4 regions of the Sorangium sp. So ce726 genome follow, and region 1 is predicted to be linked to each of the others. Evidence: riboswitches for the same ligand, from Rfam matches in the RefSeq annotation. Region 1 holds a riboswitch; each other region holds the start of a gene.
What was found. Region 1 has a riboswitch for cobalamin ahead of WME79_RS01360 (energy-coupling factor ABC transporter permease). Riboswitches for the same ligand answer to the same signal wherever they lie in the genome.
Positions count from the first base shown of each region.

Region 2: linked by a shared signal. The riboswitch ahead of WME79_RS21840 (ribonucleoside-diphosphate reductase subunit alpha) and the one ahead of WME79_RS01360 (energy-coupling factor ABC transporter permease) in region 1 are both predicted to bind cobalamin.
Region 3: linked by a shared signal. The riboswitch ahead of WME79_RS21855 (TonB-dependent receptor domain-containing protein) and the one ahead of WME79_RS01360 (energy-coupling factor ABC transporter permease) in region 1 are both predicted to bind cobalamin.
Region 4: linked by a shared signal. The riboswitch ahead of WME79_RS04820 (TonB-dependent receptor) and the one ahead of WME79_RS01360 (energy-coupling factor ABC transporter permease) in region 1 are both predicted to bind cobalamin.

Region 1 is NZ_CP150349.1:352,813-360,412, forward strand. Features, by position in the region: gene WME79_RS01345 (energy-coupling factor ABC transporter ATP-binding protein) at 1-311, opposite strand, end outside; gene WME79_RS01350 (CbiQ family ECF transporter T component) at 308-1,057, opposite strand; gene WME79_RS01355 (hypothetical protein) at 1,047-1,358, opposite strand; gene WME79_RS01360 (energy-coupling factor ABC transporter permease) at 1,382-2,095, opposite strand; cobalamin riboswitch at 2,194-2,401, opposite strand; gene WME79_RS01365 (hypothetical protein) at 2,709-2,837, opposite strand; gene WME79_RS01370 (enoyl-CoA hydratase/isomerase family protein) at 3,549-4,376, opposite strand; gene WME79_RS01375 (3-hydroxyacyl-CoA dehydrogenase family protein) at 4,968-5,858, opposite strand; gene WME79_RS01380 (tetratricopeptide repeat protein) at 6,117-7,600, shown strand, end outside.
Region 2 is NZ_CP150349.1:5,839,181-5,846,780, reverse strand. Features, by position in the region: gene WME79_RS21845 (ribonucleotide-diphosphate reductase subunit beta) at 1-245, opposite strand, end outside; gene WME79_RS21840 (ribonucleoside-diphosphate reductase subunit alpha) at 305-2,734, opposite strand; cobalamin riboswitch at 3,065-3,272, opposite strand; gene WME79_RS21835 (NAD-dependent protein deacetylase) at 3,411-4,277, shown strand; gene WME79_RS21830 (prolyl hydroxylase family protein) at 4,311-4,886, opposite strand; gene WME79_RS21825 (helix-turn-helix domain-containing protein) at 5,009-7,600, shown strand, end outside.
Region 3 is NZ_CP150349.1:5,848,624-5,856,223, reverse strand. Features, by position in the region: gene WME79_RS21875 (siderophore-interacting protein) at 1-296, opposite strand, end outside; gene WME79_RS21870 (isochorismatase family protein) at 344-1,336, opposite strand; gene WME79_RS21865 ((2,3-dihydroxybenzoyl)adenylate synthase) at 1,432-3,102, opposite strand; gene dhbC (isochorismate synthase DhbC) at 3,099-4,358, opposite strand; cobalamin riboswitch at 5,008-5,234, shown strand; gene WME79_RS21855 (TonB-dependent receptor domain-containing protein) at 5,442-7,475, shown strand; gene WME79_RS21850 (hypothetical protein) at 7,469-7,600, shown strand, end outside.
Region 4 is NZ_CP150349.1:1,296,779-1,304,378, reverse strand. Features, by position in the region: gene WME79_RS04830 (hybrid sensor histidine kinase/response regulator) at 1-1,347, opposite strand, end outside; gene WME79_RS04825 (hypothetical protein) at 1,803-2,297, shown strand; gene WME79_RS04820 (TonB-dependent receptor) at 2,311-4,512, opposite strand; cobalamin riboswitch at 4,751-4,958, opposite strand; gene typA (translational GTPase TypA) at 5,121-7,007, shown strand; gene WME79_RS04810 (hypothetical protein) at 7,075-7,569, shown strand; gene WME79_RS04805 (LysR family transcriptional regulator) at 7,557-7,600, opposite strand, start outside.

The DNA of each region.
Region 1 (7,600 bases):
CTCGGGCCGAACAGGACGTCGTCGAGGAGCGTCGCGCCGAGCAGCTGGTCGTCCGGGTCCTGGAGCACGAGCGCGGCGCCCGCGGCGACGGCGTCCGAGGGCGAGCCCACGCGGCGGCCGGCGATCTCGACGCCGCCGCCGGGCGCCGGGAGGAGGCCGACGAGCGTCCGGAGCAGCGCTGTCTTGCCGGCGCCGTTGCCGCCGAGCACCGCCACGGACTCGCCCTCGGCGACGTCGAGGTGCACGTCGCGCAGCACGGGCTCGCTGTGCCGGTAGCCGAGCCGGGGGGCGCGCAGCGCGATCGCGATCATCCGGCCTCTCCCGCGGCGACGCTGAGCCCGAGGGCCGCGAGGGCGGCGGCGGCGAACGCGAGGTTCGCGGCGGGCGCGCTCGTCCTTCGGTCAGCGACGGGGAGCTTCCCGTGGTAGCCGCGGAGCTGCATCGCGAGCGCGGCGCTCTCGGAGCGCTCCAGCGTCCGGAGCGCCACGACGCCCGCGACGGCGCCGGCCGAGCGCGCGGCGGCGCCGGGGCGGGTGAACCCGCCGCGGAGCGCGGCGGCGCTCCACGCGCTGTCGGCCGCGCGCTGGAGCACGCCGGCGAAGCGCCGCGTCAGCGCGAGCAGCTCGACCAGGGCCGCGGGGACGCCGAGCCCGGCGAGCGCCGCCTCGATCTCGGCGGGCGCGGCGGCGCCGGCGAGCCAGCGGAGCACCGCGGCCGCCGCGAGGACGCGCGCGCCGATGGCCACGGCGCGGCGGGCCCCCTCGGCCGTGATCGCGTCGACCGGGAACGGCGCGCCGGGGAAGAGCGGCGCCCCCGGCGTGAGCGCGAGCGCGAGCGCCGCCGCGACCACGCCGATCCACGCCGCGGGCGCGGCGGCGCGGAGGACGGCGCGCGCCGGCGTGCCCTGGAGGCGGAGGGCCGCGCACGCGAGGAGGAGCAGCGCGGCCGGGGTGACGGACGAGCGCGCGCCCGCGGCGACGCAGCACGCCGCCACGGCGGCCCCGAGGCGGAGCCGGGCGTCCACGTCGCGGAGCCGCGCGGGGGAATCAGTCCGCACGGAGGCCTTCGCCGCCGGCCTTGCCCGCGGGCGCGCCGGCGCGCTCGACGAAGAGCACGCGCGAGAAATAGCCGAGGGCGAAGCCGGCGAGGAGCCCCGCCCAGAGGAACGCGAAGAGCAGGAGGTCGCCCTCGAGGCCCGCGAACAGCGGCCCCGTGTCGTGGCGCCCTGCGTCCTCGGCGACGCGGCGGACCACGGCCTCGTCGACGCCGTCCCAGGACGCGTTGCCGCAGGCGGCGAGCCAGAGGGAAGCGGCGAGCTGGAGCGCCGCGCGCGCGCGCCGCGCGAGCAGCGCGGACATCGGGCGCTGTCCGAGCCGCCGCATCACGACGCCCTCGGGGCGAGCCGGACGACCTGGAGCCGGTCCAGGATGTCGGGCCGCCGGGCGCGCAGGAAGGCGAGCGCCCCCGCCGTCATGACGCCCTCGAGAAGGCCGAGCGGCAGCTGGGTGGGGACGAAGGCGAGGGCGACACCCGTGAACATGGACGTCACCGACCCCTCGCCCGAGAGCCCGAGCGCCAGCGCGAGCGCCGTGGTGGCGTAGGTTGCCCAGTCCGACGTCACGCCCGCCAGGAACCCCGCGACCCACAGGTTCGCGCCGCAGCGCCGCGCGAGATGGAAGGCGAAATATCCGGTGAAGGCGCCCGCGATGCCCATCGACGCGACGTCGGCGCCGAGCGTGGTGAGGCCGCCGTGCGCGAGGAAGAGGGCCTGGATAAGGAGCGCCACCACGGTGACGAGGACGGTCATCCAGGGGCCGATGAGCACCGCCGCGAGCCCTGTGCCGCACGGGTGGGAGCAGGTCCCGGCGGTCGGCACCGGCACGGGCATGCACGAGATCGCGAAGACGGCGGCGGCGATGAGGCCGACGAACGGCTTGTAGAAGGTGTCCTGCTGGGTGCGGCGCCGGAGCAGGTGGAGGGCGATCGCGACGAAGGGCAGGGCGAGCGCGTTCCAGACGGCGCACCAGCCGAGCGGCAGGACGCCTTCCGCGAGGTGCATCGCGGCCGCGGGCCGGGGCGAGAGGAGCGTCCCTATAGACACGGCGGCGATCGACACAGCGCGGCCGTGAAGACCGATTTCGGCGCTCCGGGTGAAGTCCGCACCCGAACGCCACGAAGACGTGCGCAAGCTGCACCTCGTGGGGGGCTCGGGTAGGTCTCCCGGCTCATGGGTTCAGGGAGCTGATCGAGCTCCCTGCGCTGCGTCCACCTTCCCAGGCCTTTTCCAAGGAGGCCCAGTGGTCTTCGGAGGCAGCTCCCCACTCACGGTGGCGGGACCGCGCCGGTTTTGCACCGGCTTCCCTGTTATGCCCCGGAGGGCACCCGAGGAATGGATTGTCAGGCCGGTGCTCGGTAATCCCGTTTCGCGCCCGGCGTCAAGGACGTCGCGCCCCGATCGCCGAGGAGGTGCTCAGCGGGCGCTGCATGCGGCACGGCATGTCAGACGAGCTTCCCGTCGAGCGCGGGCCAGCTCCGCCTCGCGCGCGCTGCCTTGCGCGTCGGCCTGCGCGTCTTGGCGACGCGATCGCGGGAGCCGGGCGCGCCCACCTGAGGGCGCGGACCGGGCGAACCCGGGTGCGTCGACCCGGGGGCGCGAGCTTCCGCCTTGCGCGGTCCGGCTCGCCGCGGCCCGCCGCGAGCGCCCTCGTCTACAGCGTCGGTGCGGCGGTGATGCCCGCGCAGGTGGGCACCCCGCCCTCGGGGGCGCTGCCGAGGCGCACGAGGCCATCACTGCCGAGGCGCGCCGCGCGCCCGTCGGCGCCCCATCGAGCAGACATGGACGCGCCGGCGAGCGATCGAGGCCCTGTGATGCGATGGCCGAGAAATTGACCCAGACGCATCATGCGAAGAGTCGTCGAGCACACGTCTTGAATTATGTCCGCCTTAGATAAAATCTGTTTACTTTATCGCCGCGAGGGTCCAGCGCCTGTCGCGGGCTGCGCCCGCATGGGGTCTCTCGTGCGCTTGAATACAAGGCGCCGGCGCGTTCTTTCCGCAGTGTGCTTTGTTCGTCCTGGCTCTTTACTCGGGAGCAGGTGTCCGGTGTACGGCCCGTTGCCTCGTGGCATCTCTTATTGAAGAGATGGGGGATTTCGTGTTCGCTCGTCTCGGAATGCGAGACGAACGCTGCGCTGAGCGCTGTCTTCGGTGGAGGGGTATGCCCGGCTCGAACGTGAATTCCCGCAGAGCTGGTGGTTGTGGGTCGCGCGCCCGCCTGGCCGTCTTCGCGCCTTGAGCGCTCTGCTCGCTCGGCGTGCAGGCGTTGCACTTTGTTATCGACAACGCGCTTGCGGATGCCACAATCTGACTACCGCATGCGCACCGGCGCGGACCCCCCAGCCCGGAGCGCATGCGGTCTTGTTTCTTAGCACCGTGACGGACGTTCAAGACTCCGGCGCGGTGTCCCTGCCGCGGTCATTCTGGGCCCCCCTCCAGCGTGATGCGCGGTATTTTTTTGCCGTCGAGCGCGGTTCGCGCCTTCGGAGCTCTCACTTCCCGGTGAACGTGGCCTGCGATTTCGCCAGGAACGCTTTCATTCCAAGCTGTTGATCATCGCTGCCGAAGAGCGCGGCGAAGGCCTGGGCTTCCAGCTCGTTGGCGGCGGCGAGGTCGAGGCTCTCGCCGCGCAGGAGGACGCGCTTGGCGGCGGCGACGGCGAGCGGCCCGCGCGAGGCGATCTTGAGGGCGGTCTCGCGGGCGCGCGCGAGGAGCTCGGTCGCCGGGAAGACGGCGTTGACGAGCCCGATCGACAGCGCCTGCTGGGCGGTGATCATGTCTCCTGAATAGACGAGCTCGCGCGCGCGTCCGGGCCCGACCCGTCGCAGCAGCCGCTGGGTCCCGCCGAACCCTGGGATGACGCCCAGGTTCACCTCGGGCTGGCCGAGTTTGGCGCCTTCGGCGGCGTAGATGAAGTCGCAGGCGAGGGCGAGCTCGCAGCCGCCGCCCAGCGCGAAGCCGTTGACGGCGGCGATCACGGGGAAGGGGGCAGTCTCGATGAGCTCGGCGAGCCGGTGGCCTGCGTCGGCGAACCGCTTCGCGGCGATGCTGTTCATGGCCGCCATCTCCGCGATATCGGCGCCGGCGACGAACGCCTTGCCGGCGCCGGTCAGCACCGCCGCGCGGACCTCGTTGCCGTCGGCGGGCGCGAGGAGATCGCGGAAGGCCGTGGTGAGCTCGCCGAGGACGGCGGGGTTCAGGGCGTTGAGTTTGTCGGGCCGCTGGATGGTCACGGTGGCGACGTGATCCGCGCGCTCGACGGCGACGAACTGGAGCGTACCGCGAGCAGGGGCCCCCGGCTGCTGTTCTTGAGCGGTCATGGAGCGTGGTTAGCAGCGCCCCGCGCCGGGGGGAAGCGCCTGCCGTGGGCCATGGAAGGCGTCATTCCGTGTCCGCCCGATCCCGCTGTGTCGAGGCCGTTGCCGAGCCGACGAGCGAGCGATTTCCAAGCGAGCGATTTCCAAGCGAGCGATTTCCAGAGGATGTCACGCGTCTGTTCCGGGACACGGCCCGTCGCTCGACGATCCGAACTCATCGATTGAGTGCGGGTGCGCGCGACGTGACGCCCCTGTCGCGAGCCCGCGTGCGATCGTAGTGAGTCGAGCAGACCGCCCGTCCTCCGAGCCGCACACCCGTATTCGCCTCGCGCGGCTACCGTCGTCGCTCCCCGTCATCATCCCCCCTGGATCCCCCCTGGAGAGAGCCAGGGAGGGAGGGGGTGCCGCGCGGGGGGCCGGCGGGGTAGGGCCCCACGAACCCGAGCGCCGGCCCGCTCCCTGCGACGCCCTCCCGGACCGGCCCCGCCGTTCAGCCGGCCATAGCCCCCCAAAAGGCGCGAGTTCGTGGGAGGGGCCCTACCCCGCCGGCCCCCCGCGCGGCGCCCCCTCCCTCCCTGGCTCCGCAGCAGCCGCCTACACCGCCCGCCCGCTCTTCTGCCCCTTCTCGTCGTACACGTAGAACCCCCGCCCGCTCTTCTTCCCGTACCACCCCGCCGCCACCAGGTTCCGGAGCAACGTGGCCGCCCGGTACTTCGAGTCCCCGAACTCCCGGTGCAGCACCTCCGCGATCGACAGCACCGTATCGAGCCCGATCAGGTCCGCCAGCTCGAGCGGCCCCATCGGGTGGTTCAGCCCGAGCCGCGCCCCTGCGTCGATGTCCTCCGGCGTGGACAGCCCCTCCTGGAGCGCGAAGCACGCCTCGTTGAGGAACGGGATCAGCATCCGGTTCACGATGAACCCGGGCTGGTCCTTCGAGGTGATCACCGTCTTGCCGAGCTCCACCGAGAGCGCCCGGACGGCCTCGTACGTCGCGTCCGACGTCTGGACCCCACGGACGAGCTCGACCAGCTTCATCAGCGGCACCGGGTTCATGAAGTGCATCCCGATGACCCGCTCAGGCCGCCCGGTCACCGCCGCCAGCCGCGTGATCGAGATCGACGACGTGTTCGACGCCAGGATCGCGCCCTTCGGCAGCGCCGCGTCGGCGAGCTTGAAGATCCCGCTCTTCACCTCGAAGTTCTCGGTCACCGCCTCCACGGCCAGGTCGACCCCGCCCAGGCCCGCGATCCCGTCGGCCACCGCGACGCGGCCGAGGAGCGCCTCCCGCGCCTCCGCGGCCAGCTTGCCCTTCTCCACCTGCTTCGCGAGAATGGCGGCGATCTGGGCCTTGCCCGACTCCGCCAGCGCCCTCGAGACGTCGCACAGGACCACCTCGAGGCCCGCGGCCGCGGCGACCTGGGCGATGCCTCGCCCCATCTGGCCCGCGCCGATCACCCCGAAGCGCTTGATCGTCGTAGCTTCCATGGCCGCGGTTGATAGCCGAACCCGAGAGCGCGGTGAACCGCCCTCGCCGCGGCCAGACCGCCCGACGGCCCGCCCGCTCGGACGTCCCCGCGCCACAGAAGCAGAAGCGCGCGAAAGCTCCGCCCCACCTTCCAGGCCCGCGGGGGCGAGGAACCTTGAAACCGTGTCGTCCGCCCGGCTATCTTCGCCCGGCCCGTGAACGGACCGGACCGAATTCGCGAGGTCCGCGGAGAGACGATGAGCGTTGAGACGATTCGGATGGCCCTTGGGCGTCTGCAGGATGAGCCCGAAAACGAGGCAGCCTGGAACGAGCTCGCGGAGGCCGTGACCGCTCCGAACAACGGCGCGGGCCCCGGGGACGTCGAGCGCCTGCTCGGCGCGGCGCGCGGGCGGCACGAGCAGCGGAAGGAATGGCAGGCCGTGGCCCGCCTCCTCGAGCTGGAGATCGCCCTCGCCGCAGGCAGCGCCGTCGAGCCCGCGATGCAGGCCGAGCTCGCCCGCGTCTACCACGAAGAGCTCATCGACGTCGACCGCGCGGCGGCCGCGTACAAGCGGCTGCTCGAGCTGCGCCCCGACGACGACGCCGCGGCCGAGGCGCTCGAGACCGACGCCTCGAAGCGCGAGCGGTGGCGCGACCTCGTGGACCGGTACGTGGCCGAGGCCGAGGGCGCGACCGACGGCGCCTTCAAGAGCGCGCTCTACACGAGCGCGGCCGACATCGGCTACCGCTACGGCCGCGTCGAGCTCGGCGCCAGGGTGGCGGAGCTCATCGAGCTCGCCCTCACGCTCGACCCGAAGAACCTCCGCGCGGCCAACCTCGCCGAGATCGCCTTCTCCACCGCGGGGGACTGGGACGCCGTCGTCCGCGTCCAGTCGATCGTCAAGGGCGAGGCCCAGATCAAGGAGGACCGCATCGCGGCGGCCGTCCGCGCGGCGCGCACCATCAAGGCCCGCCTGAGCGATCCGGCCCGCACGGTCGCGGCGTACGAGGAGCTGCTCGACCTCTCGCCCGGCCAGCCCGAGGCGCTCTCGTTCCTGACCGAGGCCTACTCCGCCGCGGGCGACTGGGATCGCCTGGTCGCCCTCTACGAGGACCAGCTCCGCAGCGGCGGCGTGAAGCCCGGCGAGGAGCTCGGCATGCTCGTGCAGATCGCCATGGTCCACTGGCGCATGCGCGGCCAGCCCCAGGCGGCCGAGCCCTATTTCGACCGCGTGCGCCGCGCCGACCCGGCGCACGCCGGGATGCTCAACTTCTACCGCGAGGTCCTCGAGCAGCGCGGCGACAAGCCGCGGCTCACGACGATCCTCACGGACGCGCAGCGCGCCGTGCCCGACGGCGCCGAGAAGCGCGCCATCGCCACGGAGCTCGCGCGGCTCGCCGAGTCGCAGGAGAACGCCGCCAAGGCGATCGAGCAGTACAAGTCCGTGCTCCGGACCGATCCGGAGAACCGCCAGGCGCGCGACGCCCTGAAGCGTCTCTACCTGCAGACCGAGGGGTACAACGCCCTCGTCGAGCTTCACCGGCAGGACCTGGAGCGCACGCCCGCCGACGACGTCGCCGGCAGGGTCGCGGTGCTCCGCGAGATCGCGGCGATTTACCGCGATCGCGCCAAGAACGACGCGGCCCTCGTCACGGTCCTCACCCAGATCGTCCAGCTCGACGACAAGGACGTCGACGCCGTCCGGGAGCTGACCCGCATCTACGAGTCGCTCGGGCGCTGGCGCGACCTGCTCTCGTACCA
Region 2 (7,600 bases), 5.5 Mb from region 1:
AGCTGCCGTGACAGGTACATCCGCGCCTCCGGGGCGTTGATGTGCCTGTACAGGTTGAGGACGAGGTTGTTCGCCACGATGGAGTCTCCCGTGGCGAAGAACGCGACGAGGCGCTGCACGAGGTGCCGCTCCGCGTCGGTCATCCTCCGCAGGTCGGCCACGTCCGTGGAGAAATCGACCTCCTCCACGGTCCACGTGTTCTTGATGGCGGCGCGGTACATCTCGAAGAAGGCCGGATAGGCCATCGGGCGCAGCGTGAGGCACTGGCCCGGATCCAGGAGGCGCGCGGGGCGGCTGACGCGGCTCACTGGCAGGCCTCGCACGCTGCGGGGTTCTCGAGCGCACACGCCACGTCCGCGGCCGCCTTCTCCGGCGGCGCCTGCCCCAAGCCGCCCTCGCGGCGCGGCGCGGGGCCGCCCTCGGTCGTGCGGTCGGGCGCCTCCACGGTCGCCTTGGCGATGCGCGTCGCGGGGCGCGATCGCAGGTAATAGGTCGTCTTGAGCCCCTTCTTCCATGCGTGGAAGTACATGCTCGAGAGCTGGCCGATGGTGGGGTTCTCGATGAAGAGGTTCAGCGACTGGCTCTGATCGATGAAGGCGCCTCGATCCGCGGCCATGTCGATCAGCGAGCGCATCGGGATCTCCCACGCCGTCCGGTACACGGCGCGGAGCTCCTCCGGCAGCTCGTCCATGCCCTGGACCGAGCCCTCCGCGAGCTTGAGCCGGGCGCGCGCCGCGTCGTTCCAGGCGCCGAGCCGCTTGAGCTCCGCGACCAGGTAGCGGTTCATCTGCAGGAAGTCCCCCGAGAGCGTCTCGCGCTTGAAGAGGTTGGACACCTGCGGCTCGATGCACTCGTAGCAGCCCGCGATCGACGCGATGGTGGCCGTCGGCGCGATGGCGACGAGCAGCGAGTTCCTGAGCCCCTCGGCCTGGACGCGCGCGCGGAGCGCCTCCCAGCGCGCCGTGTCCTCCGGGACGGCGCCCCACGCGTCGAACTGGAGCTCTCCGCGCGCGGCGCGCGTCTCGTCGAACGCCGGGTGTCGCCCCTTCTCCGCCGCGAGGTCCGCGGACGTCGAGAGCGCGTGGTAATACACCTCCTCCGAGATCCGCCTGGAGAGCTCCCGCGCAGCCGGCGCGTCGAAGGGCAGGCGCATCTGGAAGAAGACGTCCTGCAGGCCCATGAGCCCGAGCCCGACAGGCCGCCAGCGGAGGTTCGATCGCCTCGTCGAGGGGATGGGGTAGTAGTTGAGGTCGATGACGCGGTCGAGCTGGCGGACCGCGGTCCGCACCGTGCGCGCGAGCTTCTCGAAGTCGAACGCGATCGCGCCGTCCGCCAGTGTGGCCGTGTGGCGAGCGAGGTTGATCGAGCCCAGGTTGCAGACGGCCGACTCCTCGTTCGAGGTCACCTCCAGGATCTCGGTGCAGAGGTTCGAGAGGTGGACGATCCGGCCCGGCAGCGCCGTCTGGTTGCAGGCGCGGTTCGACTTGTCCTTGAACGTCATCCAGCCGTTGCCGGTCTGCGCGAGCGTGCGCATCATCCGCGCGTAGAGCTCGCGGGCCTTCATCGTCTTCCTGGCGAGGCCCGCCCGCTCGGCCTCGACGTAGCGACGCTCGAACTCCTCACCGTAGAGATCGGGCAGATCGCGCACGTCCTTCGGGTCGAACAGGCTCCATTCGCCGTCGGCCTCGACCCGCTTCATGAAGAGGTCCGGGACCCAGCTCGCGAGGTTCAGGTTGTGCGTGCGCGCGGCCTCGTCGCCCGTGTTGTCGCGCAGCGAGAGGAACTCCTCGACGTCGGCGTGCCACGGCTCGAGGTAGACGCAGCAGGCGCCCTTGCGCTTTCCGCCCTGGTTCACGGCCGCGACGGACGCGTCGAGCGTCTTGAGCCACGGCACGATCCCGCTGGAGTGCCCGTTGGTGCTCTCGATGAGCGAGCCGCGCGACCGCACCCGGTGGTAGGCGAGCCCGATGCCGCCCGAGAACTTCGAGAGCATCGCGACGTCGGTGTAGCGCTGGTAGATCGTCTCGAGGTGATCCTCCGGCGAGTCGAGCAGAAAGCAGCTCGAGAGCTGCTCGTGGCTCGTCCCGGAGTTGAACATCGTCGGTGAGCTCGGCAGGTAATCGAGCGACGAGAAGAGCCGGTAGAGCTCGATGGCCTGCGCCGCCGTCTCGGACAGCGCGCACGCGATGCGCAGGAAGAACTGCTGCGGCGTCTCGATGACGAGGCGCGTCTCGGGGTGCTTGAGCAGGTAGCGGTCGTAGAGCGTCCGCAGGCCGAAGTACTCGAGCTCATGGTCCCGCCCCGGCTCGATGGCGTCGTTCAGCTTGCGGGCGTTCTGCGCCACGAAGCCGTGCAGTCGATCGTTGATGAGGCCCAGCCGCCGCCCCACGGCGATGCACTGCGAGAAGGCGTGGATCTCCTGATTGCGGACTTCCTTGTCGATATAGGTCGCGAGCAGGCGCGCTGCGAGCTTCGCATACTGGGGCTCATCGGCGATGAGCGACGCAGCCGTCTGGATGGAGAGCTGATCGAGCTCGCGCGTCGTCGCGCCGTCGTAGAGGCCGCTGATGGTCTTGGTCGCGACGCGGAGCGCGTCGACGTCGGACAGGGCTGCGCAAGAGCGGCTCACCGCCCGGACGATCTTGTTGACGTCCACAGGCTCGCTCGACCCGTTCCTCTTCTTCACCCGCATCGTCGTGTGCGGGAGCGTCTCCTCCGCGCCGGCGCTCGTCATGGCGGGCGCGTGGGGTGCGTGGAGCGCGCGCAACGGCGCCGCGCCGTTGCTCTTCACCAACGGTTCGTTCAGCATGGCATCCTCCTCGTCGTGCTCGTTCCGAGCGGTCCCGGACCGCTCGCGTCGATGCCGCGAGAGCGAAGAAGCCAGCCGATGCGCACGGGTGCGCCAGGCTCTTTGGAGGAGCCCTCGGACCGACCGCTCGCCCCCGCGGGCGAAAGGAAGACAACGCGGGAGGGGGTCGGAACCGGGACAAGCGCGAGAGTCTGCGCCAGCTCGGACCTACCCGCCTCCCTCGAGGCTTCCAGGTCAAACCGGCGCTGGATGTCTCCCCTGCGCAGGATGTTGGCAGGTCTTCGGGCTCACGAGCGCTCCGGCTCTCGCCGGGTTCCTACGGTCCACCGCTTCCCAGCCCGAGGGCCAGTGCGCGTTGTGGAGATCGTTCTCGCTTACCGCTGCGGGGCAGCCCCGGATTCACACCGGGTTCCCTTTTGAGCCCCGGGCCGAAGCCCGAGGCACCAACATGGCCACTACATATGGTGGTGCAGTGAGCCGGTCAAGCGAGATGTTGTGGGGGAGCTCCTTTGCCCGGTTGCATGCTGGGTTGCATGCTCGGTCGCATGGTGGCGCGGTCGACGCTGGCGGTGCGCGCGGCGACGGGCCACAACGCGGTCGTATGCTGCCCAGCGAAGCGCGTCCGGCCGATCCGCTCGACGACCTCGTCGCGCTCCTGCGCGGCAAGCGGATCGTGGCGCTGACGGGCGCGGGGTGCAGCACCGAGTCCGGCATCCCGGATTATCGAGGGCCCGAGACGCGGCGCCGCGCGCGGAACCCGATCCAGGGGCGGGAGTTCTCCCGCTCGGCCGAGATCCGGCAGCGCTACTGGGCGCGCGCCGTGATCGGCTGGGAGCGGTTCTCCAGGGCCGAGCCCAACCCCGCCCACCGCGCCCTCGCGCGGCTCGAGCAGGCGGGGCAGCTCCAGGGCCTCATCACGCAGAACGTCGACGGCCTCCACCAGGCCGCGGGCAGCCGCCGCGTCATCGAGCTGCACGGCACGCTCTCCGAGGTCGCGTGCCTCGCGTGCGGCGCGATGGAGCGGCGCGCCGCCCTCCAGGAGCGGCTCCTCACGCAGAACCCCGGCTGGCTGCGCCTCGCGGCCGACCTCGCCCCCGACGGCGACGCCGACCTGCCCGCCGAGCACGTGGCGGGCTTCCGGGCGCCGCCGTGCCTCCGCTGCGAGGGGCCGCTCAAGCCGCGCGTCGTCTTCTTCGGCGAGAACGTGGCCAGGCCGATCGTCGACGCGGCGTTCGCGCTCGTGGACGCGGCGGACGCGCTCCTCGTCGTCGGCTCCTCGCTGGCGGTCTTCTCGGGCTACCGCTTCGTGCTGCGCGCAGCGCAGCGAGGCATCCCGATCGCCATGATCAACCTCGGCTCCGCGCGCGGCGAGGAGCTCGGCGCGCTGAAGATCGAGGCCCGGGCCGGCGAGGTGCTGCCGCGCCTCGCCGAGGCGCTCGGCGTCGGCGCCGCCGCGGCGCCCGGGTGAGGCGCCGAGCGCCGGCGCACGCGCGGCGCTGGATCACCCGCGCCGGTACATCACATCGCTGCGGAGGACGTACTTGCTCCCCCGTGTCACGGCCGCGCCGCGGTGGAGCCGGCGATGCTCGAACAGGAGCGCCATTCCGCGCCGCGGGGCGATGCTCCGACCGCCCCAGAAATCGGTCGTGCCGCCCTCGAAGTCGTCGTTCAGGTAGATCATCGCGGTGAAGAGGCTCCGCTCGCCGTCGGATCGCACGAACGATCCATCGCCGTGCCAGTTGAAATATTCGCCCTCGGTGTAACGATAGTAGCGGAAACGCTCGTTCAGCCCGACGGCGCGGTGGAGGCCGAAGCTCGGCGGCATCCACGGCGCGAGCCGCTCCCAGAGGCTCGCAGCGAGCTCCGGATCGTCGAGCATGACGCGGCCGTTGTTGCGCACCTCGAGGTTGATCACCTCGCCGCCCCCGATCGGCGCCTGCTCGAAGCCTCGCGCCTCGGCGAGCGCGATGAAGCCCTCGCACTCGTCGGGCGACAGGACGTTCGTCACCGTGAAGATGCGGAGATCGTCGGTGTAGTCGGTGCACTGGGCGGTTCGTTCGGCGTGCAGGGTGCTCATGCGTGAAGCGTGGGTCCGGGCGGACCGGATCCGGAAGGGCGGACCCGGGCAGGACCGGGCAGGACCGGGCAGCGCGGTGGACAGGAGAGCGCCGCATCGCCGATGATCGAGCGCTCGCACCGATGGCACGGGTCTCCAGGGCGGGCCGCAGCGCGGAGCCCGCGGTCCGCTTCAACCACACGCTCCTCCAGCGGGCGCGGCTCGATCTCGACCTGACGCAGGAGCAGGTCGCCGCGTCGATCGGCGTCGACGTGCGGACCTACCGCCGCTACGAGTCGGGCGCCGTCAACGATCCGCGGCTCGGCTTCTCGGTCCGGAGCCCGTCCCGGCGGCGGATCATCGAGCGGCTCGGCGCCGAGCTCGGCCTCGCCGAGGCGGAGCTGCTTGTCGTCGAGGCCGAGGCCGAGGCCGCGCCGGCGGCGGATCCCGCCGCAGAGGACGCGGGTGCAGCGAGCCAGGCCGCGGAGGCGCCCGACGGGGTGGGGAAGGCGCTTGCGGGGGCGGGGGAGGCGCCCGCCGGGGTGGGGAGGGCGCTCGACGAGGAGGCAGGGGAGAAGGCGCCGGCCGGCGCGCCCGCGCCGTCGCAGGGAGCCGCCCCGGCGTGGCGCCCGCTGCACGCGCACACGCTCCAGCGAGCGCGGCACTTCGTCGGGCGCGCAGAGATCCTCGATCGGCTCGCCGTATGGGCCGACGTATTGCCGCCGTCCCCGCGGGTGATCGCGCTCCTCGGCGTCGGCGGGGCGGGCAAGACCGCGATCGCCGAGCGCTTCCTCCAGGGGCTCGGCGACGCCCCGCGGCCTGGCGGGGTGCTCGTCTGGAGCTTCTACGACGACCCCAGGACCGAGGCGTTCCTCGACCAGGCCGTGGCCTACTTCGCGCCGGGCGCGGGCGCCTCGGGCCTGGCGGCGCCGCGGCCGCCGGCAGCGCCCGGAGCGCAGCTCGCGCGGCTGAAAGAGGCGCTGGGGCAAGGGCCGCCGCACCTGCTCGTTCTCGACGGGATCGAGACCGTGCAGGCCGAGGGGGGCGCAGGGCGCGCGCACGGCGAGCTCCACGACGCGCTCCTCCGGCGGCTGCTCTGCGCGATCGCGTCCGGGCTCGGCGGCGCGCGGGCGCTCGTCACGTCGCGCTTCGAGCTCGCGGATCTGTCCGCCTGGGCCGAGGGCGGGCTCGCGACGATCCGGCCAGAGCCGCTCTGCGAGGGCGATTCGGCGTCGCTCCTGCGCCGCTGGGGCATCCGCGGCGACGACAGCGCCCTCGGCGCGCTGTTCGAGACGACGGGCGGCCACGCGCTCTCGGTCGCCGTTCTCGGCTCCTACGTGGGCGCGTTCCTCGGCGGCGACGCGGGGCGGCTCTCCGCGGCGCAAGCGGCGCACCTCGCCGAGGCCGAGCAGGACGACGTCCTCGCCCGCCGCCTGAGCTCGGTGCTGTCGGCCTACGCGCGCGCGCTGCCGCCGGGCGAGCGGGACCTGCTCGCGCGCCTCTCGGTATTCCCCGGCGGCGCGGGCGAGGCGGCGCTGCTTCAGCTGATCCGGGCCGGCGGCGAGATCGCCGGCGCCATGGCGGGGTGGGGCGCCGCGGAGCTCGCGCGCGGGCTCGCCCGGATCGAGCGGCTGGGGCTCGTGTTCGCGGCGCGCCCGGGCGAGCGCTGCTACTCGACGCACCCCTTCGTGCGGCAGCACTTCAAGTCGCTGCTCGGCGTGCCGCCGGAGCGCGTCCACGCCGCGGGGAGCGCGACGGCGCAGCCGCGCCTCGACGAGGCGCCGCGCCGGGCGCCGCGGGAACGCGGGGCGGTCGACGCGTACGAGGCCATCCTCACCGAGCTGCTCGGCGCCGGGCGGGCGGGCGAGGCGTACGAGATCTACGCGCTCGCCCTCGGCGGCTTCGCGCACCTCGGGCTCAAGCTCGGCGACATGTCCCGCGGCGCACGCATCCTGCGCGCGTTCGCCGGCGGCGACGACCCCCGCGGCATGCCGGCCTCGCTGCCCGCGCGCGCGAGGGCATCGCTCGCGTACGACGCGGGGCTCTACGCCGGTGCACTCGGGGATCTCGCGTTCGCGTGCGCCTGCTACGAGGCGCACAACGAGATCGCCGGCGCGCTCGCCGATCCGGCCCCGATCGCGACCGGCCTGCGCACGCTGGCGTACACGGCGCGGCTGCGGGGCGACCTGGCCGGCGCGCGCGGCCTGCTCGAGCGGTCGGCGGAGATCGCCGGCGGCGCCGCGGGGAGCGCCCGTCGCGCCGCGGACCAGGTCCACGTCGTGCGCGCGCTGGCGCTGCTCGCCGCGGTGCTGCACGACCTCGGCGAGGTCGACGCGGCGGGAGAGCACTTCGCGCGCCTTCGGGAGCTGGGCGACGCGCCGGTGGCGCGCCGCGCGCTCTGGGAGGCGGAGCACGCGCTCGCGCTCGGTCGCCGCGACGAGGCGCGCGAGGCCACGGAGCGGAACATCGCCGAGTGCAGGCGGAAGGGATGGGAGGGGCACGTCGCGCACGGCCACACGCTGCTCGGCCTCGCGCTGCTCGACGGTGGCGAGGGCGGCGACGGCGATGTCGCGCCGGCCGAGGCGCACCTCGTCGAGGCGCGCCGCTGGGCTTCCGCGACGGGCGAGGTGGAGGTCGCGCTGCGGTGCCACGAGCTCGCGGCGCGGATCGCGCTCGCCGCTGGCCGGCTCGACGACGGCGCGCGGCAGGCGCTCGAGGGGCTGCATGTCGCGGAG
Region 3 (7,600 bases), 5.5 Mb from region 1:
GCCTGCGCGTCGAATCTGCGCACCGAGTACGTGCGCGTGATCGGCCGCCGCGGCATCGGAGGCCACACGGGGCCGTCCGGGCCCAGCGTGGGCAGCTCCGGCGCCGCCTGGTCGCCGCGCGGGAAGAAGACCTTGATGTGCGCGCCGCCGCAGCGCGCGGGGAACCCCGCGATCGCCTCGCCGCCCAGCGTGATCCGCCGCATGCGGGGGGAGATCGCGGTCGTGCGCAGCACCTCGAGGAGGCGCGGCGGGGTGCGCGCCACCGTCCTGGGTGGGGATGTCGCGACCTGATTCATGGTGACCTGTGCCATGGGGAAGCCGTCGTGGGGGCGAGCTCGGCCGGTCAGCGGGCGGCTTCCTGAAGGGGCGCCTCCGCGCGGTGCCGGGGCGCTGGCCTCGCCTCGCGCGGCAGCCGGGTCGACAGGAGCTCCCACCAGTGCCCGAGCGTCGGCAGCTCGGCGAGGTCCACGAACGCGACGTCGATCCCCGCGGCGCGCCACTGCTCGACGAGCGTCATGAGCCGTATCGAGTCGAGCCCCAGATCGAGGATGTTATCGCGATCGGAGATCGCCGAGGGGAGCTGGTCGAGGACCTCGGCCACGTCGCCGCGCAGGCACTCGACCCACGGCGTCCGGTCCTGCGTCCCCCCGAGCGGCGCCGGCGCTGGCATGGCGCGTTGCGGGGCGCTCGCCCGCTCGCGGGGCGCGAGCGCGGCCAGGACGTCGCTCGTCGGCAGCGCGACGCCGCAGCGCTGCGCGACGTAGGCGATGGCCATGTCGTGCTGCTGCCGGGAGAAATCGGCGGTCCCGTCGGTCACGAGGAACGGCTGGACGTCGTTCATGAACGCTTCGCACGCGGTCAGCAGGCACCCGATGTGCGCGTACACGCCGCACACGATCAGCTGATCGCGGCCCCACCGGCGCATGAGATCCAGGAGCTCCGTGCGCTGGAAGGCGCTGTAACGCCACTTGGTGAGCACGGTGTCGGCGCTTCCCGGCGCGAGCTCGCGCACGATCTCGTGTTTGTCGGGCTGCTGCGTCAGCCCGGGTCCCCAGAGATCCGTCAGCAAGCCGCGCTGGGCCCTCGTCTGCTCGGCGGGCTGCTTCGTGTAGACGACCGGGATCCCGCTCGCCGTGCACCGCTCCCGGAGCAGGCGGGCACTTTCGATCAGCTCGACCATCGGCGACGCGCTCGCGTCGTAGAAGCCGAGGAAATATTCCTGCATATCGTGGATCAAGAGGACGGAGCGCCCCGGGTCCGGCCGCCATGACACCCGGCTCTCCGGGAGCTCCTCGGCTCGTGGCATGCGATAGGTCTGGATGCGGGGGATGGCCATGGTCGTTCCTCTCTTCTCTCTCTTCTGGTCGCAGCGCTCCTGTCGATGGAACGGGCCGCGGGCGTCGCTGCGCCGCCTGGGCCCGCGCTGTCCTCTCAGGCGCGCGCTCCCTGCGCGAGCCTGTCGGCGATCCACCGGCGGAGCGCCTTCTTGTCCACCTTGCCGACGCTCGTCGTCGGGAGGGCGTCGAGCCACTCGATGCGATCGGGCACCTTGTACTGGGCGACGCCGCGCTCGCGCAGGAAGGCGCTGATCTCCCTCGCTGGCGGCGGCTGCCCGCGGGCCACGAGGAACGCGCACGATCGCTCGCCGAGGTGGGAGTCCGGCATGGCGACGAGCGCCGCGTCGCGCACCGCCGGGTGCGCGAGGACGTGGTTCTCGACCTCCTCGGCCGCGATCTTCTCGCCGCCGCGGTTGATCTGATCCTTGGCGCGGCCCTCCACGACGAGGTTGCCCTCCGGGGTCCGCCGCACGAGATCGCCCGTGCGGTAGAAGCCGTCGCGCGTGAACGCCTTCTCGTTGTGCGCGTCGGCCCTGTAATAGCCGCGGATCGTGTAGGGCCCTCGCGTGAGCAGGTGACCGACCTGCCCGGGCTCGACGTCGCGGTCGTCGTCGTCCACGACCCGGACCTCGTCGTGGGGCGAGATGGGCCGGCCCTGCGTCTCGATCGCGACGGCGTTGGGGTCGTCGAGGCGGGTGTAGTTGACGAGCCCCTCCGCCATCCCGAACACCTGCTGCACCTTGCAGCCCAGGGTCGGCCCCACGCGGCGCGCGACCTCCGCGGGGAGCCTGGCGCCGCCCACCTGGAGCACCTTCAAGCTCGACAGGTCGTTCCGCGCCGTCCGGGCCGACTCCACCCAGACCGAGGCGAGCGGCGGCACGAGCGCGGTCAGCGTGACCCGCTCCCGCTCGATCCACGGGAACGCCTCGTCCGGGCTGGGGCGGCGGCAGAGCACCACGCGGCCGCCGGCGTGGAGCACGCCCAGGCTCCCGGGTGAGCTGAGCGTGAAGTTGTGCGCGACGGGGAGGACGGCGAGGTACACGCTGCCCTCGTCGAGCCCGCAGATCTCCGCGCTGGCCCGCACGCTGTAGAGGTAGTCGTCGTGCGTTCGCGGGATGAGCTTCGGTACGCCGGTGCTCCCGCCGGACAGCTGGAAGAAGGCGACGTCCCCCGCGGCGGGCTCCGGGAGCTCGACGGGCTCCCGATCCAGGCTGGAGAGCGCTGTGTGCTCGCCCGGCTCGCCGGCCACGAGCACGTGCCGCAAGGTCCTGACGTCGCGCCGGAGCTGGCTCGCCAGCTCGCGGTAGTCGAACCCGCCGTCCCGGTCGGCGATGACGTAGGCGACCGCCTCGGTGTGCTCGCAGAAATACGCGATCTCGGCGCGCCGGTGCGCGGGCAGGGCCAGCACGGGGAGCGCCCCGAGCCGGAACAGCGCGAAGCACACCTCGAAGAACTCCGCGATGTTCGGGAGCTGGACCACGACGCGATCCCCCGGCAGGAGCCCGAGGTGCAGGAGGCCCGCGGCGAGGCGATCGGCGCGCCGATCGAGCTCACCGTAGCTCAGCCGGCGATCGCCGCTGACGAGCGCGATCCGATCCGGGTGCCGCGCGGCCCGCTCGCGGAGCAGGCGCCCGAAGGTCTCGCCGCGCCAGTAGCCGGCGCGCCGGTAGAGATCGGCCATCTCGGCCGGCCACGGAGTCCAGCCGTCGAGCGCCTGCGGTTGCGCCTGCGCGGGCGCCTGCCGGCTTTCCTCCGGAGCGCTCATGCCCGCTCCGGCGCCTGGTTGAGGCCGAGCGCGTTCAGCATCGTCCCGAGCTTGGCGGTGGTCTCGGCGAGCTCGTGCTCGCCGTTCGATCCGATGACGATCCCGGCCCCGGCATAGAGGCGGAGCGCCCGGCCGGCGACGTCGGCGCAGCGGATGACGACCGCCCACTCGCCGTCGCCGCTGGCGTCGGACCAGCCCACGAGCCCCGTGAAGAACCCGCGGTCGAACCGCTCGATCGCCTCGATGGCGTCGCGGGCGCGGTCCGTGGGGTATCCGCACACCGCGGGGGTCGGGTGCAGCGCGGTGGCCAGCTTCATCGAGGAGATCGAGAGATCGCGCAGCTCCCCCGTGAGCCGGCTCGACAGGTGCCACAGCGTCGGGGTCTGCGTGAGCGAAGGCTCGTCGGGGACGCTCAGGCGCCGGCAGAACGGCCGGAGCGCGGCGGCGACGGCGTCGACGACGATCGCGTGCTCGTGCCGGTCTTTCTCGGACGCGAGCAGGGCGATCGCCCGCCGGCGGTCCTCGTCGGGGTCCGGGCTGCGGACCGCGGAGCCGGCGAGCGGATTGGCGATCACCCGGAGCCCGGAGCGGGACAGGAGCAGCTCCGGGCTCGCGCCGATGAGCGTCCGCGCGCGCGAGGTCGGGACGCCGCGCTCGGAGCTGGAGAGCCCCGCGGTCGGATCCGAGAGGTTGGCGGCGAAGGTGTAGCCGTTCCGGTTCTGCTGCGAGAGGCGCTGGAGGACGAGGCGGAGATCGACCGGCTCTCGCACGACCATCTCCAGCATCCTGGAGAGGACCACCTTGCTCAGCGCCTCGGACCGCATCAGGCCCACCGCCGTCTCGACGCCGCGCACGTAGTCGCGGGGCTCGGGGACCTGGCGCAGCTCCTGGATGGTGATCGGCAGGTGCGATCTCGGCGCCTCCGACGTGTGGTTGAGCGGGCCAGCGCTCTGGATCGCCCTCGGCACGATGAGGTGCGCGGGCGACGTGCTGTTGAACGGCACCGCGCCGACCACCATGGGGAGCCCCTGGCCGGCTCTCGACGCCGCCGCGAGCACCCTTGTGACGCGGTCCGCGAGGCGATCGCCCTGATCCGCGCCGTTCGGCTCGAGGATCATGTCGTGTACGCCCTGCGCGAGGAGGGTGCGTGTCGGCGACGCGAAGAAGAACGACGACTCAGGGGTGTATTGCTTCAACAGCTGCCCTGCGTTCACCGCGGGCAGCGCGACAGAGGCCGGCATCGAGATGGAACTCATCAAACACTCCTTGAAGGTGTGGAAATGGGTAGCGGCTGCGGCGGGGCGCCCGCGCCATGGCGCCGGGCCCGTCACCGCGCGACAGCGGCGCTGCTCCCGGCGCTAGCGCCCGGGCGCGGCTCGGCCCCCGCGGCCCGCGCCTTCGGCGCGAGGCGCTCCGCGGGGTCGAACTCGATGGGATGGACGCCCGGCGCGCGGTCCGATCGAGGCACGCGCCGACAGCGCGCGCCGCAGGCCCGTCGCCCGACGCTCGACAGCGCTTCCGGCTCCACGGCGCCGCTGCGCGCTACAGGAGCGCCGGCGCGCGCCCTCGGCAGCCATGGGCAGGCGCGCGGCTGCAAGGAGCCGCGCGCGCTCCGCCAGCGAAGGCGTCGAGGGGCAGAGTCGGCGCGAGCGTCGAAATGGACTCGTCACATTCAGCTCCGATGGGCGTCGAGAGCCACGTGGGCTCGGATCATCGGGCGCTGGACGTCAGGTCTCGGGCCGCTAGATTCTGATAAAGAAAATCAGTTTCAAGTAACTCATGGCACGAGCGCGCAGGACTGTCAAGGGACTCCCGATTCTGTCTCGGGTGTGCGTCGCCGGTGGGCCCGTGGACGGGGCGCTCTGGGCCTTCGCTTCAGCGTTGACATCCTGCGTGACGGGTGCGACGAGTCGCCCCGCCATCGGTGCTCGTCCGGCCATCACCTGGCGAGCTGAAAAGGGAACCCGGTGAGAATCCGGGACTGCCCCCGCAGCGGTGAACGGGAACGACCATCACCAAGAAGCACTGGGCACGCACCAGAGCAGCCTGGGAAGCGGTGATCTGTAGGAGAGCGACCGGCGACGGCCGCAGCGCCCGTGAGTCCGAAGACCTGCCGAAGGTGCGCGCGCCGGTGCGCTGGCGCGCGCTGACCTGAGCCTTCGAGGGGAAGGCGCGCAGGCTCTGGACCACCTCGCACGCGCGCGGTGCCGTAGCCCGTCACGCAGCCCCCTCGCTTCGGCTCTCAGCTCACCCGGAGCAGCGCTGGGTCAACGCGGGCAGGCGGCGCGTGAATGGTTGATTCCTCGGATTGTCGGTCGCGTCGGCGCCGCAGCGCCGGCGTGGCGTGCTGGCTCGCGCTCGCCGCCTGCGGCGCCGTGGCGGCCCTGCCGGCCGCCCGCGCCGACGATCTGCGCAGGCCGGAGGGCGAGAAGGGGGGCGAGCACGCTGCCGCTCCGCCGGAGACGGCCTCGCTGGAGGTGCACGTCGAGGGGGATCGCATGCGCGCGCCCGCGCCGCCCAGGGACAGGTCCGTCGCGGGGTCGGTGCTGACCCGCGAGCGCCTCACCGGCGCGGGGCTCGGGGCGGCGGACGTGCTTCGCACGCAGCCGGGCGTGCTCATCATCGAGTCGGGCGGCTTCGGCGGGCCGGCGACCGCGGCCCTCCGGGGAGCGACCGCCACGCAGACGCCGGTGTACCTCGCCGGCGTCCGCCTGAACGACGACGTCGTCGGGACGGCGGATCTCTCCCTCGTGCCCCTCTGGCTCATCGAGCGCATCGAGATCTACCGCGGCCATGCGCCCATCGAGGCCGACCGCCTCGGCCCTGGCGGCGCGATCTTCTTCGAGCCGCGGCGGCCTTCCCGGACGACGGCCGGCGTGGGCGCCATGGCGGGCTCGCTCGGCGCGCGGCGCGGGTGGGCGTTCGCCGGCGCCAGCGCGGGCCCGGTGAGCGCGATCGCCGGGGTGAGCGCCGAGGCCGCGACGAACCGCTACGCGTTCGTCAACGATCGCGGGACGCTCTTCAACAACACGAGCGACGACACCGTGGAGCGCCGGCAGAACGCCGACGTGCGCACGATCGACGCCTGGGCGCTCGCGCGCGTCGAGCTCGGGGGCGGCGCGATCGTCGACGTGATCGCGAACGGCACAGGCCGCGAGCAGGGCGTGCCGAGGCTCGCGCTCCTGCCGTCCCGAGAGGCGCGGAGCGAATCGCGGCGCGTGCTGACGTCCGTCGTGGCGCGGGTGCCGTTCGGCGGAGAGGCGCAGCACACGCTCGAGGCGCGCACCTCGTTCATCGAGGCGCGGTCGGAGATCCATGATCCCCTCTTCGAGCTCGCGCTGCTCACGCCGGAGCTACGCCTCGCCGGCCGCCGGCTGGAGCAGACGCTCGGGGCGACGCTCTCCTTCGCCGACCAGCTCCAGGTGCGGCCCGTGCTCTCGGTCGCGCGCGAGGGCATCTCGCGCGCGCCGGACGACGTACCGCTCGCGCGCGCGCAGCGCTCGTTCGCGCGCGGCGCCGTCAGCGCGGCGGCGCGCCTCGGCGAGGGGCTCGCGCTGCACGCCCTCGCGAGCGGGGAGTGCCACGCCACCGGGGCGGACCGGGAGCGCCCTTGCGACGTGCTCGTCCCGACCGGGCGGGTCGGCGTGGAGGCGGGGAGCGACCGGCTCCGGCTCCTCGCGACCGTGGGCCGCTACGTCCGCGTCCCGACGCTCGGCGAGGTGTACGGCGTCTCCGGCTTCGTCCACGGCAACGCGGAGCTCGAGCCGGAGTCCAGCGCCACGATCGAGGCCGGGATCCGGGCGCAGACGGGGCGCGGCGCCGTGCTGCGCGGCGCCTTCGTCGATGTGTTCGCGTTCGGGAGCGCTGTCTCCGGGCTCGTCGCGTACGAGAAATCCGGCCAGGGCTACGTGAGGCCGTACAACGTCGGCCGCGCCCGCGTCGTGGGCGCGGAGCTCCTGGCCGGGGTCGAGGTGACCCGGTTCCTCCGCGCCGAGATCGCGGCGACGCTCCTCGATCCGCGGGACACGACGCCGGGGCGGACGACGAGGAACGACATCCTCCCGTTCCGCTCGCGCCTCGTCGTCGCGCCGCGCCTTCACGCCGAGTGGAAGCGCCCGGGCGGCGCCGTGTTCTCGGGCGCGTCGGGCGAGCTCCGGGCCGTGTACCAGTCGAGCCGGTACGCCGATCCCGCCGGTCTCGGCGTGATCGCGGAGCAAGCGACACTCGACCTCGACGCGGAGGCGAGGTGGCTCGGCGGGCACCTCGCGGTGAGAGGTCGCGTCGCGGACCTGCTGGACGCGCGGCGTACGGATGTCGTCGGGTTTCCGCTCCCGGGACGGAGCGTGTTTTTCACACTGGAGTCAACATGGTGAAGATCAGTCTATTTGCGATCGCGATCTCGATTCCGCTCCTCGGGTGCAACGTGGATTCGCCGCCGCCGTCGACGGGCGGCGTCCACGGCGGCGGTGATGGGGACGCGTGTGAGAGCGGCGTCGTC
Region 4 (7,600 bases), 940 kb from region 1:
GGCGCGATCGAGGCTGCGATCCCCCTGCGTGAACAGGTCGAACACCTGCGGCAACAGCTCTGGCGATATCCCCACACCGTTATCGCGGATACGGAGCGTCGCGTGCGCGTCGTCCGCCTCCAGGGTGATCCGGATCGAGCCGCGCGGCGGCGTGAACTTCGCCGCGTTGTGCAGCAGGTTGCTCACCACCTGGGTGAGCCGCGCCAGGTCGCCCTGGACGACGGCGGGCGGCTCGGCGGGCAGCTGCACCTCGAGGGCCTGCTCGCGCGCGTCGATCCAGGTCCGGGACGCTTCCGCCGCGCGCGTCACGACGTCGGCGAGATCGACGCGCTTGGACTCCAGGGCGATCTTGCCGCGCGTGATGCGGCTCACGTCGAGCAGGTCGTCGACGAGCCGCACGAGCTGACCGACCTGCCGTTCCATCAGGCCGGCCGCCCAGACGACCTGGGCGTTGTCCTTGCCTTCGAGCTGGAGGACGCTGGTCGCGTTGGCGATCGGCGCCAGCGGATTGCGCAGCTCGTGCGCCAGCATCGCCACGAATTCCTCCATCTGGCGCGCGTTGAACTCCATCTGTTCGAGGCGCTTTCGCTCGCTCAGGTCGCGCGTGATCTTGGAGAAGCCGCGAAGCTCGCCGCTCGGGCCGTGGATGGCCGTGACGAGGACGCTCGCCCAGAACGCCGAGCCGTCCTTGCGCACGCGCCAGCCCTCGTCCTCGAAGCTGCCTTCGCGCCGCGCGCTGGCGAGCACCATCTCTGGCCGGCCGCGCTCGATCGCCTCGGCCGGATAGAAGCGCGAGAAGTGCGTGCCGATCACCTCTTGCGCGGAGTATCCCTTGATCCGCTCCGCGCCGGCGTTCCACGTGGCCACCCGGCCCTCGGGGTCGAGCATGAAGATGGCGTAATCCTTCACGCCTTCGACCAGCATGCGGAAGCGCTCCTCGCTCTGCCGCAGCGACTCTTCCTGGCGCTTGCGCTCGGTCAGATCGCGCGTGATCTTGGCGAAGCCGCGCAGCTCACCGTCGGGGCCGTAGAGGGCCGTGATGATGACGTTCGCCCAGAACATCGAGCCGTCCTTGCGCACGCGCCAGCCTTCGTCCTCGAAGCGGCCTACGCGCCGCGCTTCGGCGAGCTCTGTCTGTGGCCAGCTCCGCTCGATCGCCTCGGCCGGATAGAAGCGCGAGAAGTGCGAGCCGATCACCTCTTGCGCGGAGTATCCTTTGATCTGCTCGGCGCCGGCGTTCCACGTGATCACGCGCCCCTCGGTGTCCAGCATGAAGATGGCGTAGTCCTTCACGCCTTCGACCAGCATGCGGAATTGCAGATCGGCGCCGAGCCCCGTCGGATCCATGCGGCACAGCCTACAGCATGGTTACACGTTCGCCATGCCATGCTCTCCCTTCCTGTCCTGCTCTCCGCGTCCGCGAGCCGTCATCGTGGCGGCCGGCAGCGGCGAGTGACGAGCACAGCAATGGCCCTATGAGCCGGCCTCGAGGGCGCCCGCTGGCGGCCGCGCAGGGCAGCCGCTACCCGCTGGAGCGGTTCGAGAGTGCAAAGACGGACTCATCGATTGTGGAGCCATCGAACGTGTCCAGTGCGAGCCACCCGACCTCGAGGGCACCGGGTTGATCTTGCCAATCAGCTCCGGGAGCGCGCGGCGCCGATCCGTTGCCGACGCCCGGTGGCTCACGCTCGAGTTGGTGTGCGTGCGTGTCGCGGGCGAAGAAACGCCGGTGTATCCTGGCCGGTGTACGCTGAGGCCGCCGCGAGCATCCCCGCCGCGACCGCTCCAGAACGAGCACGATCATGCATCCTGACCCCTGGCACCTGGTCACCAGACAACCGGACTACGTCCTGGCTTCCTGGCACCAGATCTTCTGTGTCATCTGGCGCCGCGAGACGACCGAGGACGGCGCGCGCCACCTGAGGGACGCGTGCGCGGAGTTCGCGAAGAAGCACCCGCGCGGCATAGGGCTGCTCACCCTCGTCGAGAGCGGGGCGTCGTTGCCGCCGGCGCCCGCGCGCAGGGCGATCGCGAGTTTCCTCGCGGAGGCGAGCGCAACCATCAGGTGTTCAGCGGTCGTCTTCGAGGGCTCGGGGTTCCAGGCGGCGATGGTTCGCAGCGTCGTGACAGGGCTCACGCTCATTGCCCGCCAGCGTTATCCGCACAGGGTATGTGACATCCGGGAAGCCTGGCAGATGTTCGCAGAGCTCCTGACCGCGGCGTCGGGCGACGCGGTGAGCGAAGCCGCGTTCCGGGCGTCGCTCGACGCCCTGCGCGAGGACCTCCGCCGGACATGAGCCGGCGCCGCGCCTACTCCCAGTACAGCGTCGCCCGCCCGATCGCCGTGAACGGCCAACCCGGCGAGTAGTGGATCCCGGTGACCGCGGCCGGCTCGTACCGCAGCCGCGACTCGCTCGCGAACTGGACCTCGCGCCACGTCGTGTCGAAGAGGTTCTGGATGTCCACGGCCACCTCGACGTTCTTCCACCGCAGCCCGGCGTTGGCGTCGACGACCGTGAACCCCTCGGCGGTGAGCGACTCGTCCTCGGTCGCGGGCCGCGCGCCGATCGCCTTGACCCGCAGCGCCGCGAACGGCGTGAACGCGCCGAACGTCGGGCGGACGCCGACGCCCGCGGTCAGCGTCTGGGTCGGCGCGAGGGCGACCGCGCTCGCGTTGCCGGCGTTCTCGCGGAAGCGCGCGCGGGTCAAGGTCGCGTCCACGTCCGCGAAGAGCCAGCTCCTGAGCCGGTAGCGCCCGCCGATCTCGATCCCGTAGCGCCGCGTCTGCCCCGACGCCTCGGTCTCGCCCGCGTCGCCGCTCCAGACCAGCTCCGAGTCCAGGTCGAGCAGGAAAGCGGCCCCGCTCAGGGACAGGCCGCGCAAGGGCGCGACCCGCACGCCGACCTCGTAGCCAATCGCGGGCGTGATCAGCGTCGCCGCCCCCTCGCCCAGCACCGCGCCCTGCGCGTCGTTCGAGTGGAAGCCCCGACCGAAGTGGGCGAAGAGATCGACCCCCTCGGCGGGCGACACGATCGCCGTGAGCTTCGGGAGCAGCTGCATCTGTCCCCGGGCGCCGCTCGACCTGTTCCCTGCCGCCTCGAGGTCCTCGCCTGGGTCGTCCACGTTGACGTCGATCCACTGCCCGCGCGCCCCGAGCACGACGCGGAGCCAGCGCCGGAGCCGGGCGTCCTGCTCGACGTAGACGCCGATCTGGCTCTCGTCGACGTGGGTCCTGCTCTTCTCCTCGATCCGCTCGCGCGCCTCGTCGTGGTGGAGGGACTTGTCGATCGCGTCCGCGCGGATCTGCGCGCCGAGCGAGGTCGTGAACCTCGCCCCGCCGAACTCGTATTGCCTGCGGAACCGGAGATCGGCGCCCCCGACGGTGCGGTCGTCGTTCTGCTCGATCTGATCGCCGTGGACGGGGTCCTCGCTGAAGAACGTGAAGTTCGAGTACAGCGTGAAGCGGTAACGGACGAGGTAGGCCAGCGCGCTCAGATCGGCGTCCCGCCACGCGGTCGAGTAAGCGACGGACGCCATATGGCGCTCGGTCGCCCCGCCCTCGGTCGGATCCACGGCGCCGAAATGGTCGATGCACGGCTGTCCGAATGCCGAGGGCGGCGGGTTCAGGCCGCCCTGCTCGCCCTCGCCGCACACGGCGCGCGCGGGGATCTGGCCGGAGCCGTGCCAGGTCGATCCGTACGACATCCATGTCATCTGGACCTTCCCGGTGTTGCCGAGATCGTGCGTGGCCCGCAGGTACACGTTGAAGCGCTTGAGCCGCTCCGGGCTCAGGAACGGCCCGTCGTTCCGGTAGATCTCCGCCGCGGCCACCGCGCGCCACGCGTCGCCGAGATCCGGCGAGGCGATGACGAGGCCGCGCTGGATACCGTACTGCCCCAGGCTGACCTGCGCGTAGCTCTCCTCGAGCTTCTCGGCGAAGCGCAGGTTGACGGCGCCCGCCGTACCGAAGTCGCCGATGCTCGCGTAATAAGGCCCCTTGTAGCCGTCGAGCCCTGTCACGAGCTCCGGGATCATGAAGTAGAGATCGGTGAAGCCGTGCCCGTGGCCGTGGCTGACCATGTTGACGGGCACGCCGTCGACGAAGAAGGCGACGTCGGTCCCATGGTCCGCGTCGAACCCGCGGAGGAAGTACTGGTTCGCCTTGCCGCCGCCCGCGTGCTGCACGGCGAAGAGCCCGGGGACCGACTCGAGGATGTCGCCCGGCCGGAGCCTCGGCCTGAGCTCGAGCTCCCGGCGTCCGACGGAGACGCGCGACGCGGCCTCGCTGCCCGGCTTCTCCGCCTGGATCGTGACCTCGATCGCGGCGTCGCCCGCGGGCGCGCCCTCACCGGTGGGCGCTGCAGCGGCGGCCTCCGGCGGGGCAGCGGGCGCCTCGGGGGTGTCGCCCTCGGCGCGCGCGGGCCGCGCGGCGGCCAGCACCATGGATAACGCGGCGAGCAGATGAAATGGATGGCGGTGCCCGTGGCTCGTCGTGACCGTCTCGCGCAGCATTCGTGTCCTCCTTCGCCGCAATCGCGCGGAGCGGCGTCGGGCCGCTCGCGTCGAGCTCCGCGAGGACGAAATGGCTGGCCATCGCACGGTGCGCTGGACCGACCTCTCGCCCCCACGGGCGACCGGAAGGCGACGCGGGGGGCGGTTCGGTATCCGGGACGTGGCAGAGGCAGAGCTGCACCGGCTCGGACCTCACCGCCTCCCTCGAGGCTCCCAGGTCGAACCGGCGCCGGATGTCTCCCGCCGCCGGGCGCTGGCAGGTCTTCGGGCTCGCGAGCGCTCCGGCCTGGCCGGCTCCCTACTGTCCACCGCTTCCCAGCCCTCGGCGGGCCAGTGCATGGGGTGGAGGTCGTTCTCGCTTACCGCTGCGGGGCAGCCCCGGAATTTCACCGGGTTCCCTCTTCGGCCCAGGCGAGCGCCCGGGCACCAGCACGGCGCGCACCCTATGGCCGTGCGCCTTCGGCTGTCAATCGCTAGCGCTCCCCTCGCCCGCTCGGCGCGCCCGGGCTCATCCGCGCCACGCGCGCGCCTCGCGCTCTCCATCCAAGCGCCCCAAGCGCCTCGCCGGGCGGCTGCCGTGCAGGCCGAACGTTCGGGCTCTAGCGAGGATGGGCTCGCTCCTCCGTGGGTCGCGTGCTACACGGCCGCCGCCGTATATGCCCCGTAATGATCTCCGCAATATCGCCATCGTCGCCCACGTCGACCACGGGAAGACGACCCTCGTCGATCACATGCTGCGCCAGTCGGGCGCCTTCCGAGAGAACGAGGTCGTGGCCGAGCGCGTCATGGACTCGAACGACCTCGAGCGGGAGCGCGGCATCACCATCCTCGCGAAGAACACCAGCATCCGGTACCGCGGGGTCAAGATCAACATCGTCGACACGCCCGGCCACTCCGACTTCGGCGGCGAGGTCGAGCGCACGCTCATGATGGCCGACGGGGCGCTCCTCCTCGTCGACGCCGCCGAGGGCCCGCTGCCGCAGACGCGCTTCGTGCTCTCGAAGTGCCTCCAGCGCGGCTTCCCGATCATCGTGGTCATCAACAAGATCGACCGGAGCGACGCGCGCGCACACGAGGTGCTCTCCGAGGCGTTCGACCTCTTCTGCGACCTCGAGGCGAGCGACGCGCAGATGGACTTCTCGACGCTCTACGCCGTGGCGAAGCTCGGCCAGGCGAAGCGAGAGCTCGAGCACGAGGCGAAGGACCTCGAGCCGCTCTTCGAGACCATCCTCGAGCGGGTCCCCGGCCCCTCCGGCGACCCCGACGCGCCGCTCCAGGTCATCGTCTGCAACACGACCCACGACGACTACGTGGGCCGGCTCGCGGTCGGCCGCGTGGTCCGCGGCACCGCCCGGTCGGGCGCCGACGTCGCGCTCCTCACCGAGGACGGCCAGTCCCGCGGCTACGTGAAGATGCTCTACGTCTACGAGGGGCTGAAGCGGGTCCCGGTCGAGAGCGCCGTCGCAGGCGAGGTGGTCGCCATCGCGGGGCTCGACTCGGTCACGATCGGCGACACGATCACGGATCCCGCGCACCCCGAGGCCCTGCCGCGCATCGTGGTCGAGGAGCCGACGATCAAGATGAAGATCGGCGTCAACACGTCGACCTTCGCCGGCAAGTGCAAGCAGTCGAAGTTCCTGACGAGCCGTCACCTGAAGGAGCGGCTCGAGCGCGAGGCGATGAAGAACCTCGCGATCCGGGTGGAGCCGACCGAGGTGCCCGACACGTTCGTGGTGCTCGGCCGCGGCGAGCTCCAGCTCGCGATCCTCGTGGAGACGATGCGGCGCGAGGGGTACGAGATGCAGCTCTCGAACCCCGAGGTGGTGACGCGCGAGATCGACGGCGAGGTGATGGAGCCGCTCGAGCTCGTGGTCATTGACGTGCCGGACACCTACGTCGGCATCGTGACCGAGCGCCTCAGCACCCGGCGCGGCCGGATGGTGAAGATGACGAACCCCGGCTTCGGCCGCGCCCGCCTCGAGTTCCGGGTCCCGTCGCGCGGGCTCATCGGCTTCCGCGGCGACTTCCTGACGGCGACGCGCGGGACGGGCCTGCTCAACACGATGTTCGACGGCTGGGCGCCCTGGGGCGGCCCGATGATACGCCGCCCGACCGGCGCCATCGTCGCCGATCGCGCCGGCGTGGCGACCCCGTACGCGCTGCACCACCTGCAGCCGCGCGGGATGTTCTTCATCGTCCCCGGCGTCGAGGTTTACGAGGGGATGATCATCGGCGAGCACAACCGGCCGAACGACACCGACGTCAACGCGATCAAGGAGAAGAAGCTGTCGAACGTGCGCAACCACGGCAAGGACGAGAACGTCCTCCTGGCCAGCCCGCGGCTGCTCACGATCGAGACGGCGATGGAGTGGATCGACGGCGACGAGCTCGTCGAGGTCACGCCCGACGCGGTGCGCGTCCGCAAGAAGGTGCTCGCGTGCAACCGCCGGGAGCGCCGCGAGGACGCGATCGAGCAATCGCAGGCGGTGGAGTGAGCGGCGGGGGCGCGCGGAACGTCCGACGCGCGCCCCTGCCGTGCCTGCCGCGCGATAGGATGCCCTGATGAGAACGACGCAGCTCTTCGCTTTCCTGGCTTCGCTCGTCGCGCTCTCGGGGGCGGGCGCTTGCGGCGGGGCGGTCGTCGTCGACGGGCTCCCCGGGAGCTCCGATGGCGCCGGGGGCGCTGGCGCGGCCGTGGGCTCGCAGTCGGCGAGCTCCGGCGGGCCCTCGATCGAAGAGCAGAAGGCCTCGTGCGATTTCTTCTGCTCGCTCTTCGACGGCGTCACGTGTCCGGAGCTCCGGTGTCGCGAGCAATGCGCCGACCTGCTCTCCGAGCAGCGCCCTTGCAACGCGCTGACCGCTCCTTTCTTCGACTGCGCGGGCGAGACCGTCGCCTCCGCGGACCAGATCCCCTGCGCGTTCCTCGCGCCGTCGATCGCGTCGCTCTTCGATTGCCTGAGCGGGCGCGTTTCGGAGTGCACGACCGATTTCCTGCCCCCGACGTGCGATGCGCCGTTCGAGGCGCTCAGGGCGTGCCAGCGCGATCAGGGCCGGTAGCGGGGGCGCTCGTGGCCTGACGCGCGCGGCC